4 regions of the Atlantibacter sp. genome follow, and region 4 is predicted to be linked to each of the others. Evidence: predicted binding sites of a transcription regulator. Region 4 holds the regulator's gene; each other region holds the start of a gene.

Region 1 (4,484 bases), on a different contig from region 4:
CGCTGCCGTACAAGCTGCCGGGTTACGTTTAGCGGGCTGGATCGCCAACGACGTGACGCCGCCCGGCGCGCGTCATCAGGATTATTTAGCCTCGCTACAGGCGCGTATTCCTGCGCCGCTGCTCGGCGAAATTCCCTGGCTTAACGACCCGTTTACCCAGGATACAGGCCGTTTTCTGGATATTTTCCTGCTCGATTAACAGTGAATCAAGGGCAGCAGGCGCGGGTTATCGAGTTGCGCCACGCTGCCCTGCGCCACGCTTCTCCCTTTGTGCAGCAGGCAAAAACGCTCGGCCACTCGGCGGATAAACGACATCCGCTGCTCTACCATCAAAATCGACAGGCCGAACTCGCGGTTTAGCCGCAGTAACACATCCCCCAGCTTGTGAATAAACCCGGCGCTGTTGCCGCGCGTGGGTTCATCCAGAATCAATAATGCCGGCTGGATCACCAGTGCATTGGCCAGCGCCAGCCGCTGCTGGTTCTCATCGCTCAGCGCCGCGCCGCGCGTGTGGCGCAGCGGATACAGTTCGGGAAACAGCGTAAAGGTCGATTCAGGGATCGTTCCGTGGTTCTCTCCGGCGGCGCGCAGGGCGATGAGCAGGTTCTCTTCCACCGTTAACCCGGAAAAAATCCGCCGGTCGTGAGGCACGTAACCGATGCCCAGCGCGGCGCGCATATCGGCGCTGGCGTCAGTGAGCTGTTGCGGCGCAAATCCGGCATGTCGCCAGACGATAGTGCCGCTCTGGACTGGCAGATGCCCGGTAATGCAGTTTAGCAACGTGGTTTTTCCCATCCCCTGTGCGCCGGTAATGCAGATGCACTCCCCGGGGAGCATCTCCAGATCCACATTCCATAAAACATGGCGTTCGCCATAAAACTGATTCACTGAATGCAAACTCAACATAAATGCTCCTGGGTTGTACCGCGACGGATTCAGGAATACTGCAATTCCTCTGCCAGTGCGGCTGCGGATGAGCAGCGAGAAGTAAAATTAAGAATAAACTCACACATTCGGCGTATTCCTGCGCTTGCGGGTAATAGCGCAAGATAGCGCTGCACTTTAACAGTGCTTTAACATTCTCCGCTGGTGCAGCGGTGCGACCAGTAGCGGTACGGTTGCGCAACGGATCCGCCAGGCATGTCAGTTTTGGCAAAAAACCACCAAAATTAGCGATAAATTTTTTTTTACCCGACCGGCCCACCAAAAGCAGGGTTTGTCCTGGGCGGCGAGGCTTCAGGGCTGCACCCACTTATCCACTATTCCTGTGGATAACCTTGTGCATTAGAGTTAGAAAACTGGTGGGAAGCGAGAGAATACGCGGGTTGCGCATGAATTGGCGCGAAAGGCGGCTCATAAAAATTTAGTTTATTTTACAACAGATTATATAAAATCAATGGTTGTCAAAAAAGTGTCACGGGTTGCCACAAAACTTTCATTACCTTGCTTGACAAATGTTAAAAAACCGGTTCGTTTGGGGATAACCGGCTATTGCGCACCAATATATCCTGTTTATACTTTTGCCGGCGGTTGACCGCAAAATTTTGGTGTTAAATCAAGTGTATCCTGTACTGTGTTTTTATCCAGTCTTTTGCGTTGGCAAATTGACCGTGAGGGAGTAAAATTATCCATTCCCCCCGCAACGCGCCAGGTATCCAATGAGTAAACCGTTCAAACTCAATTCCGCTTTTACGCCCTCCGGTGACCAACCCGAGGCGATCCGCCGTCTGAAAGAGGGGCTTGAGGATGGCCTTGCCCATCAAACGCTGCTGGGGGTTACCGGCTCGGGGAAAACGTTCACCGTGGCGAATGTCATTGCCGATTTGCAGCGCCCAACCATGGTGCTGGCGCCCAACAAAACGCTGGCGGCACAGCTGTATGGCGAGATGAAAGAGTTCTTCCCGGATAACGCCGTAGAGTATTTCGTCTCGTACTACGATTACTACCAGCCTGAAGCCTACGTGCCGAGCTCAGACACCTTTATCGAGAAAGACGCCTCGGTGAACGAACACATTGAGCAGATGCGTTTATCCGCCACCAAAGCGCTATTAGAGCGCCGGGACGTGGTGGTGGTGGCATCGGTGTCCGCTATTTACGGTCTGGGCGACCCGGATCTGTATCTCAAGATGATGCTGCACCTCACCAACGGCATGATTATCGACCAGCGCGCCATTCTGCGCCGCCTGGCGGAGTTGCAGTACACCCGCAACGATCAGGCGTTCCAGCGCGGCACCTTCCGGGTGCGCGGCGAAGTGATCGACATCTTCCCGGCAGAATCGGATGACGTGGCGCTGCGCGTGGAGCTGTTCGATGAAGAAGTCGAGCGCCTGTCGCTGTTCGATCCGCTTACCGGCCAGGTTGAAGGGGTGATCCCACGTTTTACTATCTACCCGAAAACCCACTACGTGACGCCGCGCGAGCGCATTGTGCAGGCGATGGAAGAGATCAAAGTGGAACTGGCCGATCGCCGCAAGGTGCTGCTGGCCAACAATAAGCTGCTGGAAGAGCAGCGCCTGACCCAGCGTACCCAGTTCGATTTAGAGATGATGAACGAGCTGGGCTACTGCTCCGGCATCGAGAACTACTCGCGCTATCTGTCCGGGCGCGGTCCGGGCGAAGCGCCGCCGACCCTGTTTGACTACCTGCCTGCCGACGGCCTGCTGGTGGTGGACGAATCCCACGTCACTATTCCGCAAATCGGCGGGATGTACCGTGGCGACCGGGCGCGTAAAGAAACTCTGGTGGAGTACGGCTTCCGACTGCCGTCAGCGCTGGATAACCGCCCGATGAAGTTTGAAGAATTCGAAGCGCTGGCCCCGCAAACTATCTATGTCTCGGCCACGCCGGGCAATTATGAACTGGAAAAATCCGGTAGCGAGATTATTGACCAGGTGGTGCGCCCGACCGGGCTCCTCGATCCGGTTATCGAAGTGCGTCCGGTGGCGACCCAGGTGGACGATCTGCTGTCGGAAATCCGCAAGCGCGCCGCCATCAACGAGCGCGTACTGGTCACCACGCTGACTAAACGCATGGCGGAAGACCTTACCGAGTATCTCGAAGAGCACGGCGAGAAGGTGCGTTATCTGCACTCGGATATTGATACCGTGGAGCGTATGGAAATCATCCGCGACCTGCGTCTGGGCGAGTTTGACGTGCTGGTGGGCATCAACTTACTGCGTGAGGGCCTGGATATGCCGGAAGTGTCGCTGGTGGCGATTCTGGATGCCGATAAAGAGGGCTTCCTGCGTTCCGAGCGTTCGCTTATCCAGACCATTGGCCGCGCGGCGCGTAACGTTAACGGCAAGGCGATCCTGTACGGCGACAAGATCACCCCGTCAATGGCGAAAGCCATTGGCGAGACTGAGCGCCGTCGCGAGAAGCAGCAACGCTATAACGAAGAAAATGGCATTGTGCCGCAGGGGCTTAACAAGAAGGTGGTGGATATTCTGTCTCTGGGCAGCGGTCTCGCCAAAACCCGTAGTAAAGGGCGTGGTAAAACCCGCAGTGCTGCTGAGGTTGAAGCCGCGGAACTGGCGCTTACGCCAAAAGCGCTCCAGCAGAAAATCCATCAGCTGGAAGCACAGATGCTGCAACATGCGCAGAATCTGGAGTTCGAAGAGGCTGCCGCAATCCGCGACCAGTTGCATCAGCTGCGCGAACTGTTTATCGCTGCCTCCTGATACGCCGGTTATCCCATCTTCTGGACCACTTTATCCAGTGCCGCCCGCAGCAAATGCCTGTCGTGGCGGTAGGGGATATCTTCCGCTTCCAGCGGCTCCTGAATAATCACCTTCTCTGTTAGCCCGGAAATATCGACTTTCGGGCCGACCACCACCGCATCCACCAGTGGTTTCCCGACGTAGCGTTCCATAATGGCCAATTTTTCTGGTATCGACAGTTGCGCAGCGGGAACGCTCAGTTCACGGGCTAAATTGCCGATATACACCACCGGGGCGGGGGTGCGTCTCAGCGCCTGGGCGAGATCGGGCAGTAACAGCAGCGGCATCAGGCTGGTGTAAAAGCTGCCGGGCCCCATCAGGATCAAATCCGCTTCACCAATCGCCTGTAACGCTTCGCGGGTTGCCGGGGCGTTGGGGTAGAGCGACAGTTGCTGCGGCGGCTCGCGCAGTTGATCAATATTCACTTCACCATAAACATCATGCCCATCGGCGTCGGTCGCCATTAAATCCACCGGTTGCTCAGACATGGGGATTAAAAACGCGTCTACTTTCAGCAGGTTTCTTATTAAATTAATCGCTTCTAAGGGCCTGACGCTTAAGTGATCTAACGCCTTTAACATCAGATTTCCGAGGTTATGACCGGATAATTCACCGTTACCGCCAAAACGGTACTCAAACATTGCGGAAGCAACGCTCGGCTCGGTAATTAACTGGTTTAAACAGTTACGCATATCGCCCCAGGCTATACCCCCTTCGGAGCGGCGGATACGGCCGGTCGATCCCCCGTTATCGGTAGTGGTGACG
Region 2 (4,484 bases), on a different contig from region 4:
CTGCAAGATAGCGCTGATTGCGCTCAACGCCTTTTTTCACAAAGCGCGCGCCGGTGCGTAAAAATTTGCCCAGCCCTTCTGCGGCGATATCGCCAATGTAGGGCGCAAGCAGTTCAGCCGGGTCGAACTCTGCCAAATCCATCAGGGATACCAGATTCTGTACCACCTGGATATCGCCTTCGACTTCCAGATCGCCACGGCGGATCAGCGCAGTCAACTGCTGGCGGTTGCGCAGTTCCGGCAATACGGAGAGACGCGTTGTCACCGAACAGTCGGTCTCGCCTTCCCATTGCCCCAGCACATCAACCTGCTGTTCGCTGAAGATCAATACCAGCGGGGTAGAGAATTCGCGGAGGGCAATACGCAACACCTTTCCCTGCAACCGCTGACGTGCAGATTTAAGCGCCCGATCCTGATACAAAAAAGCGTTTAACGCCCCTTCGATACCGGCGGTAATAAGCGGTGTTATTGGCATCCGCGGCCTCCCTTAAAACTTATAACCACGATGAAGCGCGACAATACCCGCGGTCATATTGAAATATTCGACGTTATCGAAACCGGCATCCGCCATCATCGCTTTCAGCGTGTCCTGGTTTGGATGCATACGGATAGATTCCGCCAGATAGCGGTAACTTTCCGCGTCCTGCGCCACCAGCTCGCCAATGCGCGGCAGCACGTGGAATGAGTAAGCGTCATAGGCTTTGCTTAACGGGTCGATAACCGGTTTGGAAAACTCCAGCACCAGCAGGCGGCCACCGGGCTTCAACACGCGATACATGGAGCGCAGCGCTTTGTCTTTGTCAGTGACGTTGCGCAGGCCAAACGAGATGGTGATGCAATCAAAGGTATTATCCGGGAACGGCAGCGCTTCCGCGTTGGCCTGAACGTATTCAACGTTGCCCACCACGCCGATATTGCGCAGTTTTTCACGGCCCATTTTCAGCATCGAATCGTTGATATCCGCCAGCACCACCGTACCGGTTTCGCCCACCAGACGGGAAAACTTCGCCGTCAGATCGCCTGTCCCTCCCGCCAGATCCAACACCTTCTGTCCACGGCGCACACCGCTGCAATCAATAGTAAAGCGCTTCCATAAACGATGGATCCCGAACGACATCAGGTCATTCATAACGTCATATTTCGCTGCAACAGAATGGAAAACCTGCGCCACCATATCCGCCTTCTGCGCTTTCGCTACGGTCTGAAAGCCAAAGTGCGTTGTGTCCTGTGAATCATCAACCATTTCGGAGCCTGCTATTGATAAAAAATGTTCGTGAAGTGTAACAGATTGGGCGCGATTGCCCTATGTTTCAAGCCTGTTTTAACAATCGTTACCGGTGCGCTGAACAGGCGGAATCGGCCCTGGCGCGTTGTTTTGCGAATAGTTTTCCAGCTCATCGTCAATGCTGCGCAAACGAAACTCTTCGTCATCCAGACGCGCTTGCTCCACCATTTCCGGATTAATCTCGCGCTTCACTTCCACGCCAAGCGTGCGAAACGCGTCGGCCTGCACCAGCAGGTTTCCACGTCCGGAGCTGAACTTTTTCATGGCCTGCCGGTAGTTTTCCTGCGCTTTATCCAGCCCCTGCCCGACCGCAGACATATCATCGACAAACAGCCGCATTTTGTCGTACAGCTTTGCGGCGCGTTCGGCAATTTGCTGGGCGTTCTGGTTTTGATGCTCGTACCGCCACAGGTTGGCAATGGTGCGTAACGCCACCAGCAAAGTGGTGGGGCTGACCAGCATGATGTTACTTTTCAGCGCTTCGCTGATCAGTTCCGGCTGCCGGTCGATAGCCAGTAAAAATGCGGGCTCGACGGGAATAAACATTAAGACATAATCCAGCGACCGCAAGCCGGGAAGCTGTTGGTAATCTTTACGGCTGAGTAAGCGAATATGGCTGCGAATGGCCGCGATGTGCTCATTCAGCGCCAGTTCACGCTGATATTCATCTTCAGCGTTAAAGTAACGCTCGTAGGCTACCAGCGTCATTTTGGCGTCTACCACCACGTCTTTGCCCTGGGGGAGACGCACAATCACGTCCGGCTGCATGCGGCTGCGATCGTCTAACTGAATATTGACCTGGGTTTGATACTCATACCCTTCGCGTAAACCGGATGCTTCCAGTACCCGCGTCAGCACCACTTCCCCCCAGTTGCCCTGGGTTTTATTGTCGCCTTTCAGCGCCCGGGTCAGGTTAATCGCCTCCTGGGCCATTTGCGCGTTGAGCTGCTGTAAATTGCGGATTTCATGGGTCAGCGTATGGCGTTCACGCGCTTCCTGGCCGAAGCTGTCCTGCACCTGGCGGCGAAAACCATCAAGCTGTTCGCGCAGCGGGGTTAATAGCCCGTTCAGGCTCTGGCGGTTTTGCTCCTCCACCTGGCGATGGCTGCGGTCAAAAATGCGGTTTGCGAGGTTTTCGAACTGCTCACTGAGGCGCTGCTCGCTGCTCACCATCTGACGCAGTTTATCGTCGTTATGCTGACGCGTGGTTTCAAGCAGCGTGGTGACTTCGCGCAGATCGGCTTCCAGCGAGCTTTTGATATCCCTCAGGGTGCGCAGTTCGCCGTTAAGCAATTCGCACTCTTCGCGCCAGTGCTCATACGCCTGTTTCGTCGCGCTCAACTCACTGAACACATCGCGCTGCTCCGCCAGCAGCTCAGCCTGACGCTGCGATGCCCGCAGGCTTGCGCCCAGCCAGCCGAGCAACACGCCCGCCAGCGCAACCGCCGCCATCAGTAACAGAGAGAAATCCATAATGCCTCCCGCATTAACCCCACCTGAGCAAAATGGGATTGTGCTGGATAAATGTCCAGTTTTAAAGGCATTTACTGCGAGGCTTCGCGCAAAAGATTCAAAACAACGCGCGCCAGTGAAGGGAAAACCGGTGGGACAGGTGCCAGCCCAACAGAAATGCAGGGCTGGCGAAGTACGTTAGATCAGGCGGCGCGCAGCCTCAACCACGATTTTCACCGCATGGCTTTCGGTCTGTTTCATGGTTTGCGCGTTCGGGATTTCCTGCTGGGTGCGGTTAACGATAACCCCGGCAACCATCCCTGCACGCAGCCCCTGGCTGGAGCACATGGTCAGCAGCGTTGCCGATTCCATCTCATAGTTCATTACGCCCATCTGCTGCCACTCTTCCATCGAGCCTTTGTAGCGGCTGACTACGCGGCCGGAGAAGGTGTCGTAACGCTCCTGGCCTGGGTAGAAGGTGTCGGAAGAGGCGGTGACGCCGATGTGTGTGGTAGCGCCCACGGCTTTCGCCGCTTCTACCAGCGCGGTGGTGCAGGCGAAATCCGCTACCGCCGGGTATTCCATCGGCGCGAAATGCAGGCTTGCGCCATCAAGGCGGACGGACGCCGTCGTTACCAGCACATCGCCAACGTTGATATGCGGCTGGATTGCACCAGTGGTTCCCACGCGCAGGAAAGTACGGATGCCCAGTTGTGCCAGTTCTTCAACAGCGATGGAGGTAGACGGGCCACCGATACCGGTAGAGCAGACGATAACCGGTTTGCCGTCCAGCTCTGCGCGCCAGGAGGTGAATTCGCGGTGTGATGCCAGCTTAACCGGCTTATCCATCAGCGCGGCGATCTTTTCCACTCGTTCCGGGTCGCCAGGTACGATGGCAAGCGTTGCGCCCTGCAGGTCGCTTTTTGTAAGGCCGAGGTGAAAAACATCAGACGTAGACATAAATGACTCCTCTTTGGGTCGGTTTGTCAGAAGCTGCAAAAGGGTACTTTACAGAAGCTGCCAGGGTAATTTCGTGACTCAATTCACTTGTATGGAATTCGCTTGCATAACATTTCCATAAAATAGTGACATCAATCACAATAAAAGCCCATCCCGGTGACGATCACAGGAACGGGTTTTACGTATACGAATTTTCGACTCGCAGGCTATAGTTAGGTTTGCGCTAAAAAAATGGTTACGGAGCCTGGCCATGACAAAACAAAACACAACAGATAACCCTTCAGGATTTGCTTCCGCCGCTTCACCTGTCGCTTCAACGGTAGTACATACCTCCGAAGATGCCATCCATTGTGGCGAAACTTCAATTCCAAGCCAGGGCGAAAACATGCCGGCCTGGTATGCCCGCCCGGAAAATTCCGACCAGCCTTCACCGGTGGTTATCGTGGTGCAGGAGATTTTCGGCGTCCACGAACATATTCGCGATATTTGCCGCCGCCTGGCCCATGAAGGCTACCTGGCCGTCGCGCCGGAGCTCTATTTCCGCCAGGGCGATCCGGCGGAATATGACGATATCCCGTCGCTGTTCAGCGGCCTGGTCAGCAAAGTGCCCGATGCTCAAGTGCTGGCGGATCTCGATCATGTGGCAAACTGGGCTTCCCGTCAGGGCGGCGACCCGCATCGTCTGATGATGACCGGTTTCTGCTGGGGCGGGCGCATCACGTGGCTATACGCCGCGCATAACCCGCAGCTAAAAGCCGCTGTGGCCTGGTATGGGAAACTGCTGGGG
Region 3 (4,484 bases), on a different contig from region 4:
CATGATGCCCAGACCCAGGTATGAGGCGACCACGAAGCTGCCCAGCTTGACGATGTCCTGTAGGTTGGAGCTGGCAACCACTTTGGTCATCAGCGCCATTACGCCGTAAGGGGTTAACTGCATTACCAGGCGAACCAGCTTCATCACCCAGCTTTGCAGGGTATCGATAGCGGTCAGCACGCGCTCGCCTTTCGGCGCATCGTCTTTCAGCAGTTTCAGTGCCGCCACGCCGAGGAAGGCCGCGAAAATGACCACGCTGATAATGGAGGTCGGGTTCGCGCCGGTGAGATCGGCAAACGGGTTTTTCGGAATAAACGACAGCAGCAGTTGCGGCACGCTCAGATCGGCCACTTTACCGGCGTAGTTAGTTTCAATGGCGCTCAGACGGGCGGTTTCCGCCGTGCCCTGCACCAGTCCTTCTGCGGTCAGGCCGAACAGGTTGGTCACCAGCACCCCCACCAGCGCCGCGATAAGCGTGGTGAACAGCAGCGTGCCGATAGTCAACAGACTGATTTTACCGAGCTGGGAGGCGTTATGCAGGCGGGCGACCGCACTCAGAATCGAGGCGAACACCAGCGGCATCACAATCATTTGCAACAGTTGTACATAACCGTTGCCGACCACGTTAAACCACTGGATAGAGGTTTTCAGGACTGGGCTATCTGCGCCGTAAATCGCATGCAGAACGCAGCCGAAGACCACGCCGATTACCAGACCCACTAATACTTTTTTTGCCAGACTCCACTGCCGGTGGCGAGTTTGCGCCAGCAACAGCAAGAGGATAACGAACACCACAATGTTCGCTATTAATGGAAAATTCATCCCCGTTCTCCTGTTTCACTGACAGGCTCGAAGTGGCCCGTCTTTATGGCGCAAAGGGTAACAGAAGACGCGGGGGGTTCTTATAATCAAATGGAATTGATTATATCCAAAAGTGGTTTTCTGCTGGTTTAACGCTCGGTCTGGTGATGAATAAAGCGATCGAACTGGTTTTGCAGTGAATTGATCATCTGGGATGACCAGCGGATAGCGCTATTCTCTGGCAGGCCCTGGGGCATCCACACGGCATAAACAAAGAACGCCATGCACAGCACCCGCTCAAGCTGGTTGCCTTTTTGCGGCATCAGGATCGGCAGACGGAAACGCCAGCGACAGGGCCACAGCAGCGGAACGCCCGCCGGGGTCAACATATCCGCAAGAATATGGCTCAGATAACCCAACACCATACCCTGAATGGCGTCCGCCGGAATAATCCAGCTATCAGGCACTTTGAGATAGAACAGCGTCAGGGCGATAAACACCGCCAGCAGGCTGTGGGTAAAGCCCCGGTGGCCAAAGGCTCGGGCGACGGGTTTAGAAATCCACTTTAGCCGCTGGCCGAGCAGCGACTTGGGGTGATCGATATCCGGCAGCAGACAGGTCAAAATTGCCGACGGAACAATATGCCACCAGTCCCCCTGCGCCAGCACAGGGGTGAGTTCGGCGTTTTTGGCAAACACCGCACACGCAATGGAGAAAAAAAGGTGGCCTTCCGCCGTCATGTTAAAAACCCAGAAAAAAGCTGACTGTCAATTCATCCAGTATAGGGTTTTTATACAGTAGACGGAAGCGGTGACGGTGTAACTCTTTGTCACTGAATTTTCATCGCGTTAGCGTGCCAGCCAGCCCCCATCCACAGCGATAGTGTAGCCATTGATATAGGCCGAGGCGTCGGAGGCTAAAAATACCGCCGGGCCCTGCAAATCTGCCGGTTCGCCCCAGCGCGCGGCGGGGATGCGATCGAGGATTTCCTGGTTGCGGGCAGCGTCTTCTCGCAGCTGTTGGGTATTGTTGGTCGCCATATAACCCGGTGCGATGGCGTTGACATTGATGTTGTGCGGCGCCCACTCATTGGCCAGCAGCCGGGTTAACCCTAACACGCCGCTTTTCGAGGCGGTATAAGAGGGAACGCGGATGCCGCCCTGGAAGGAGAGCATCGAGGCGATATTAATGATTTTTCCGCCGTCGCCCTGGGCGATAAACTGCCGGGCCACGGCCTGCGATAAAAAGAAGACCGATTTAAGATTCAGGTTCATGACGTCGTCCCAGTCTTGCTCGGTGAAATTCAGCGCGTCTTCCCGGCGGATAGTACCGGCGTTGTTGACCAGAATATCCACCCGGCCCATGCGTTCTACAGCGGTCTCTACAATGGCATTGATATCATCCTGACGGCTTAAGTCAGCCTGAATGGCGGTAAAACGCCGTCCCAGCGCCGTGACTTTTTGCTCGGTATCGTGCGGGATTTTGCGGTTGACGCCAACGATATCGCAGCCCGCCTGGGCAAGCCCTAGCGTCATTCCCTGACCCAGCCCGGTGTCACAACCCGTCACAATCGCGACTTTACCCGCAAGGTTAAATGCATCAAGAATCATAACGACCTCATTATCCATTGGATGTAATCGACATGCGCCCGCACGCCTGGCAACAGAATCATAGGCAGGGAAAATAAAATAACCAAGTTAAAGTAAAACAATGTTTCAAAAATATGATGGGGGTATTAAAAAGACGGCCTGAGCCGTCTTCATGGTGGGTAGTTACCCCAGAAGATGGGTGAGGGTGAGCTGTTCCAGTGAGTCGAGTTTACCGTCAGCGAGGACCCAGCGCGGGTCGGCACGATTTTCTGGAGCGGGCACCACAATTGAACGCATCCGCGCGGCTTTGGTGGCAATCATCCCGTTAACGGAGTCTTCCAGGGTGACGCAGCACAGCGGATCGACGCCCAGTTTGGCGGCGGCGTCCAGATAAACCTGCGGGTGCGGTTTACTATACGGTAAATTTTCCGCCGATGAGACCGCGTCAAACTGGTCACGCAAGCCAAGCATCGACAGCACGCTTTCCAGCATTCGCAGCGGAGATGCCGACGCCAGGCCCACTTTTAGCCCCTGCGCTTTGCATAGCGCCACCGCCTCGGGTACGCCAGGCAGTGCAGGGCGTTGCTCTTCAATCAGGGTAATCGCCCGGGTGATGATGCGATCGGTCACTTCCGCCTTTGAAGGGCCATTCCAGGGCTGGTGGATAAACCAGAGATCTACCACCAGGTCGATGCGTAAACCTAATGTATCAGGCAGTTCATGGCGGCGGGAAACGTCCACGCCAAGTGTCGCCATGATCTCCAGTTCCGCTTTATCCCATAGCGGTTCTGAATCAATCAGCAGGCCATCCATATCGAAAATCGCGGCGAGGATCGGGCGCGAATCAGGCATCGGTAATCACTCCTGTGGTTAACATGTCGTGTTATCAATAGCCTGAAAATCAGCTTATCGCTACCGCTTTGTGAATTTCGCAGTAAACTTCAGGCGGAGAATCTGTTGAGCAGGTAGACTTGTTTCGAGAATGTAGCGTCTTAAAAGGGGAAAGAATGACGTACCAACAAGCTGGACGCATTGCTGTTATAAAACGCCTTGCCGGGTGGATTATTTTTATACCCGCCGTTATTTCAACGCTGATTTCAGTACTGAAATTTATGTATGAGCACAGCGAAAAGCAGCCGGGCATCAATGCCGTGATGCTGGATTTCGCCCATATCATGATTGATATGATGCGCTTTAATACGCCGTTCCTGAATTTTTTCTGGTACAACTCGCCGCTGCCTGACTTCCCGCATCAGGCGAATGTCACGTTCTGGATTATTTTTATATTCATTTTCGTCGGGCTGGCGCTACAGGCGTCCGGCGCGCGGATGAGCCGCCAGGCGCGTTTCCTGCGCGAGGGCATTCAGGACCAGTTGATTCTGGAACAGGCGAAAGGGGCTGACGGCCTGACCAAAGCGCAGCTAGAAGATCGCATCGTTGTGCCTCGCCATACTATTTTTCTTCAGATATTCCCGCTGTATATCCTGCCGGTCATTGTGATTATTGCCGGGTATTTCTTCTTTAAGCTGTTGGGCTTTATGTAAAAAAACGCTCCCGGCCGGGAGCGTTGTCGTTAAGCCGCCAGTATCCTTTCCAGCGCTTTTTGCGCCGCCACCAGATGATTACCGCCAAACAAAATGGCGCGGTTTAACAAGGTATAGAGCTGGTACAGCGGCTGGCGCTGGAGAAAGCCTGCGGGTAAGGGGGAAACAGACTGGTAGCCATCGTAAATTTGCGGCGGCTGGTCAGGGTGCAGCGGCAGCATCGCCAGATCGCATTCGCGGTCGCCCCAGTAGCAGGCCGGGTCGAAGATATAAGGCCCGTCCGGCCCCAGCGCGCAGTTCCCGGACCACAAGTCTCCGTGTAATAACGACGGCTGAGGCTGGTGGGAGGCTAACTGTGCGGCTACCACGTCGACAATCAGATCGATATCGCCAAACTCCAGTCCTTTCTCCGCCGCCAGCTCCAACTGCCAGCCAATGCGCTGCTCGGCGAAAAACGTCGACCATTTGCGCTGCCAGGCGTTAGGTTGTGGCGTCGTGGACAGGTCGTTGTCAAAATCAAGGCCGAACTGCGGTTGGTCGCTCCACTGGT
Region 4 (4,484 bases):
CAGAAATTAAATGAGAGTCAGCAGATGTAACTAACCATGACCCGTCTCGTTGAACCAGCTATTGCGCTGCCAGTGGCGCCGCCAGATGAGCCATAACGACAGCCCGCGCAATGCCAGAAATACCGCTACCGCCAGCCATAGCCCGTGATTACCCAGCCAGGGCAAAGCGATTAATGTCACGCCGAAACCCGCAGCCGCCACGGTCATACTGTTACGCATTTCCGCGCCACGGGTAGCGCCGATAAACATGCCGTCCAGCAGATAACACCACACGCCAACCAGCGGCAGCACCACCTGCCAGCCGAGGTAACGATCCGCTTGTTGTTGTAAAACCGGCAGCGAGGTCAGCATCGCAACAATATGCTCGCCCCACAGCGCATAAACCGTAGCGAACATCAGCGCCACCAGGCCCGCCTGGCGGCAGGCGGCATGCCAGACTTTGATCAGTTGGTTGCTGTTACCTGCGCCGTAAGCCTGCCCGGAATGGGCTTCCACCGCATAGGCGAAACCATCCAGTGCGTAGGCGGTGAACGTCAGCAGCGTCATCAGGACGGCATTCACCGCCACCACATCGCTCCCCATCCGCGCACCTAAAATTGTGACGCTGGCGAAACAGATTTGCAGCAGCAGCGAACGCAGCATGATGTCGCGATTGAGCGCCAGTAAACGCCAGATATCGCCGCGCCAGGCAGAGAGCAGCATTGCCGGATTGATGCCCCGCAGTGTCATGACATGCCAGGCCATCAGCAATCCGACGATCAGCGTGATGTATTCCGCCGCCACCGTTGCCAGCGCAGCGCCCTGCACGTTCATATCCAGCCCCACCACCAGCCACAGGTCGAGTGCGATATTCAGCACATTGCCAACAACCAGCAGGATCACTGGCGCTCGCGCGTACTGCACCCCCAATAACCAGCCTAACAGCACCAGGTTCGCCAGCGTCGCAGGCGCGCTTAGCCAGCGGATTTCCAGAAAGCGCCGCGCCTGATGTAATACTTCTTCGCTGCCGCCTACGATATGCAACGCCAGGTTAATCAGCGGGGTCTGTAACAGCATAATCGCCACCCCGGCCAGCACCGCCAGCAGTAGCGGTTGCACCAGGGCTCGCGCCATCGCCTGCGGGTTTTTTGCACCAAATGCCTGGGCGGTTAAGCCTGTAGTGCTCATTCTCAGAAACAGCAGCAGCATAAACAGAAAGCTGGTGGCGGTTGCGCCAATGGCGACACCGGCTAAATAAACCGGGCTATCGAGATGGCCGATAACGGCGGTATCCACCAGGCCGAGCAGCGGCACGGTAATATTGGAGAAGATCATGGGTAGCGCCAGGCGCCACAATGCTTTATCAGCAGACGTGAAAAATGGCATGACGCAATCCGTAGCGGTAGGGGATTCTATACCGTAACGCGGCGCGCTACGGCTTCAAATCAGGCAGCAGAGCTTACAGCCACTCGCCGTTGCGGATCACGCCGACGGCAAGCCCTTCAATAGAAAAGGCCTGCTGACGCAGGTCAACAACGATTGGGGAGAATTCGCTGTTTTCCGGCAGTAACTGCACCGTGTTGCCCTGTTTATTCAGACGCTTAACGGTCACTTCGTCATCAATGCGCGCGACCACCACCTGCCCGTTACGCACATCCTGAGTTTTATGCACCGCGAGCAAATCGCCGTCCATAATCCCGATATCTTTCATCGACATACCGCTAACGCGCAGCAGGAAATCCGCGCTGGGCTTAAACAAGCCGGGATCGACCTGGTAATGGCCTTCGATATGCTGCTGAGCTAACAGCGGTTCGCCCGCGGCAACGCGCCCAACCAGCGGCAGCCCCTCTTCCTCTTCCACCAGTAAACGCAGACCGCGCGACGCGCCAGAAACGATTTCAATTACCCCTTTACGCGCCAGGGCTTTTAAATGTTCTTCTGCAGCGTTAGGAGAACGAAAGCCCAGACGCTGTGCAATCTCCGCACGAGTGGGAGGCATGCCGGTTTGGCTGATGTGATCCCGAATGAGATCAAACACCTCTTGCTGTCTGGCCGTTAAACTTTTCATTCCGCCCCCTGGGTGCATATACAGTAATGCTGTGAGTATATACAGCTAACGGTGATTTTGAAACCACAAAATGAGCAAATATCCGCATGTTAGCGACATCTGGAAGAGTTATCGCAAATTTGACCAGAGCAATATGCCCCAGGTCATCAGCGCCAGTAAAATAGCAAACAGTACCGCCGCCGAGCCCATATCTTTGGCGCGCCCGGAAAGTTCATGAAATTCCGGGCCGATGCGATCGACCACCGCTTCGAGGGCGCTATTAAGGATCTCAACAATCATCACCAGAATGACGGAGCCAATCAGCAACACCCGGGTAATCGGATCGACATCCAGCCAGCAGGCGATAGCAATGGCGACAATCGCCGCGACGCCCTCCTGGCGAAACGCCGCTTCGTTCTTCCAGGCGGCGCAAATGCCTTTCCAGGAGTAACCTGCTGCTTTAATTATTCGTATCAACCCGGTGGTGTTATTCGCCATGAAAGGAAACCTTTTTAAAAAACGCGCATCAATAGCATTAAGCAACGAAACGTAAGCACCACAGAAATTCCCGCTTGTTTCTGATATTCTTGCGGTGCAATTGCATTATTAACCAGAGGCTTTACATCGTTTATGTCCGGCTGGCCACGAATTTACTACAAATTACTTAATTTACCATTACGCGTACTGGTAAAAAGCAAATCCATTCCGGCGGATCCGTGCGCCGAACTGGGGCTCGATACCTCGCGCCCGATTATGTACGTTCTTCCGTACAACTCGAAGGCGGACTTGCTGACGCTGCGCCAACAATGTCTGGCACACGATTTGCCCGACCCGCTGGAGCCTCTCGAAATTGACGGCACTCTGCTGCCGCGCCATGTGTTTATTCACGGCGGGCCGCGGGTATTCACCTATTACACGCCGAAAGAGGAGTCGATTAAGCTGTTCCACGACTATCTCGATCTGCATCGCAGCAATCCGCAACTTGATGTGCAGATGGTGCCGGTATCGGTGATGTTCGGGCGCGCGCCGGGCCGTGAAAAAGGCGAAGTAAACCCGCCGCTGCGGATGCTGAACGGCTTGCAGAAATTTTTTGCCGTTTCCTGGTTAGGGCGCGACAGCTTTGTACGCTTTTCGCCCTCGCTGTCACTGCGCCGCATGGCGGATGAACACGGCACCGATAAAACCATTGCCCAGAAGCTGGCGCGAGTGGCGCGTATGCACTTCGCCCGCCAGCGCCTGGCCGCCGTCGGGCCGCGTTTACCGGCGCGTCAGGACCTGTTTAATAAGCTGCTGGCCTCTAAAGCCATTGCCCGCGCGGTAGAAGACGAAGCGCGCAGCAAAAAAATCTCCCATGAAAAAGCCCAGCAAAATGCCGTGGCGTTGATGGAAGAGATTGCGGCGAACTTCTCTTACGAAACCATTCGTCTGATGGACCGCATTCTGGGCTTTACCTGGAACCGCCTCTATCAGGGCATTAATGTGCACAACGCCGAGCGGGTGCGCCAACTGGCGCATGACGGTCACGAACTGGTGTACGTTCCCTGCCACCGCAGCCATATGGACTATATGCTGCTGTCCTATGTGCTGTATCACCAGGGCCTTGTGCCGCCGCACATCGCTGCGGGTATCAACCTGAACTTCTGGCCAGCAGGCCCGATGTTCCGCCGCCTGGGCGCGTTCTTTATTCGTCGTACGTTCAAGGGCAACAAACTTTACTCCACGGTGTTCCGCGAGTATCTGGGCGAACTGTTCAGCCGCGGCTATTCGGTGGAGTATTTTGTTGAAGGGGGCCGTTCCCGTACCGGTCGCCTGCTGGACCCGAAAACCGGCACCCTGTCGATGACCATCCAGGCGATGCTGCGCGGCGGCACCCGCCCTATCACGCTGGTTCCTATCTACATCGGCTATGAACACGTGATGGAAGTGGGTACTTACGCCAAAGAGCTGCGTGGCGCGACCAAAGAGAAAGAGAACTTCGCGAAGATGGTTAGCGGGCTGAGCAAGCTGCGCAACCTGGGCCAGGGCTACGTAAACTTCGGCGAACCGATGCCGTTGATGACGTACCTGAACCAGCACGTGCCCGAATGGCGTGACTCCATCGACCCGATTGAAGCGATCCGCCCTGCCTGGCTGACGCCGACGGTGAATGCCATCGCGGCCGACCTGATGGTGCGCATCAACAACGCGGGCGCGGCTAACGCCATGAACTTATGCTGTACGGCGCTGCTGGCGTCGCGTCAACGTTCGCTTACCCGCGAGCAGTTGACCGAACAGCTCGGCTGTTACTTAAGCCTGCTGCGTAACGTGCCTTATGCGCCGGATGCAACGACACCAGCCCAATCCGCCAACGAGCTGATTGAGCACGCGCTGCAAATGAACAAGTTTGAAGTCGAAAAAGACACCATCGGCGACATTATCATTCTGCCGCGCGAGCAGGCCGTGTTGATGACCTACTACC

The links. Region 4 encodes LexA, which represses DNA repair genes until DNA is damaged. Its sites were predicted from a motif close to TNCTGTATGTACATACAGNA; they were not measured.
Region 1: uvrB (excinuclease ABC subunit UvrB) is a predicted target of LexA. The motif match lies at 1,570-1,589, and genes of this name have one in related genera.
Region 2: rmuC (DNA recombination protein RmuC) is a predicted target of LexA. The motif match lies at 2,800-2,819, and genes of this name have one in related genera.
Region 3: RT120_RS10665 (metal-dependent hydrolase) is a predicted target of LexA. The motif match lies at 1,564-1,583, and genes of this name have one in related genera.

What each region holds. Positions count from the first base shown of each region.
Region 1 is NZ_DAMBQK010000005.1:33,598-38,081, forward strand. It holds gene bioD (dethiobiotin synthase) at 1-199, shown strand, start outside; gene RT120_RS06745 (ATP-binding cassette domain-containing protein) at 196-906, opposite strand; gene uvrB (excinuclease ABC subunit UvrB) at 1,659-3,680, shown strand; gene yvcK (uridine diphosphate-N-acetylglucosamine-binding protein YvcK) at 3,689-4,484, opposite strand, start outside.
Region 2 is NZ_DAMBQK010000022.1:14,990-19,473, forward strand. It holds gene RT120_RS17165 (SCP2 domain-containing protein) at 1-475, opposite strand, end outside; gene ubiE (bifunctional demethylmenaquinone methyltransferase/2-methoxy-6-polyprenyl-1,4-benzoquinol methylase UbiE) at 488-1,243, opposite strand; gene rmuC (DNA recombination protein RmuC) at 1,322-2,758, opposite strand; gene udp (uridine phosphorylase) at 2,936-3,697, opposite strand; gene RT120_RS17185 (dienelactone hydrolase family protein) at 3,948-4,484, shown strand, end outside.
Region 3 is NZ_DAMBQK010000009.1:97,804-102,287, reverse strand. It holds gene RT120_RS10670 (L-cystine transporter) at 1-822, opposite strand, end outside; gene RT120_RS10665 (metal-dependent hydrolase) at 951-1,541, opposite strand; gene kduD (2-dehydro-3-deoxy-D-gluconate 5-dehydrogenase KduD) at 1,650-2,411, opposite strand; gene hxpB (hexitol phosphatase HxpB) at 2,574-3,242, opposite strand; gene RT120_RS10650 (YniB family protein) at 3,398-3,934, shown strand; gene RT120_RS10645 (fructosamine kinase family protein) at 3,964-4,484, opposite strand, start outside.
Region 4 is NZ_DAMBQK010000008.1:34,183-38,666, reverse strand. It holds gene dinF (MATE family efflux transporter DinF) at 31-1,365, opposite strand; gene lexA (transcriptional repressor LexA) at 1,439-2,047, opposite strand; gene RT120_RS09550 (diacylglycerol kinase) at 2,156-2,524, opposite strand; gene plsB (glycerol-3-phosphate 1-O-acyltransferase PlsB) at 2,657-4,484, shown strand, end outside.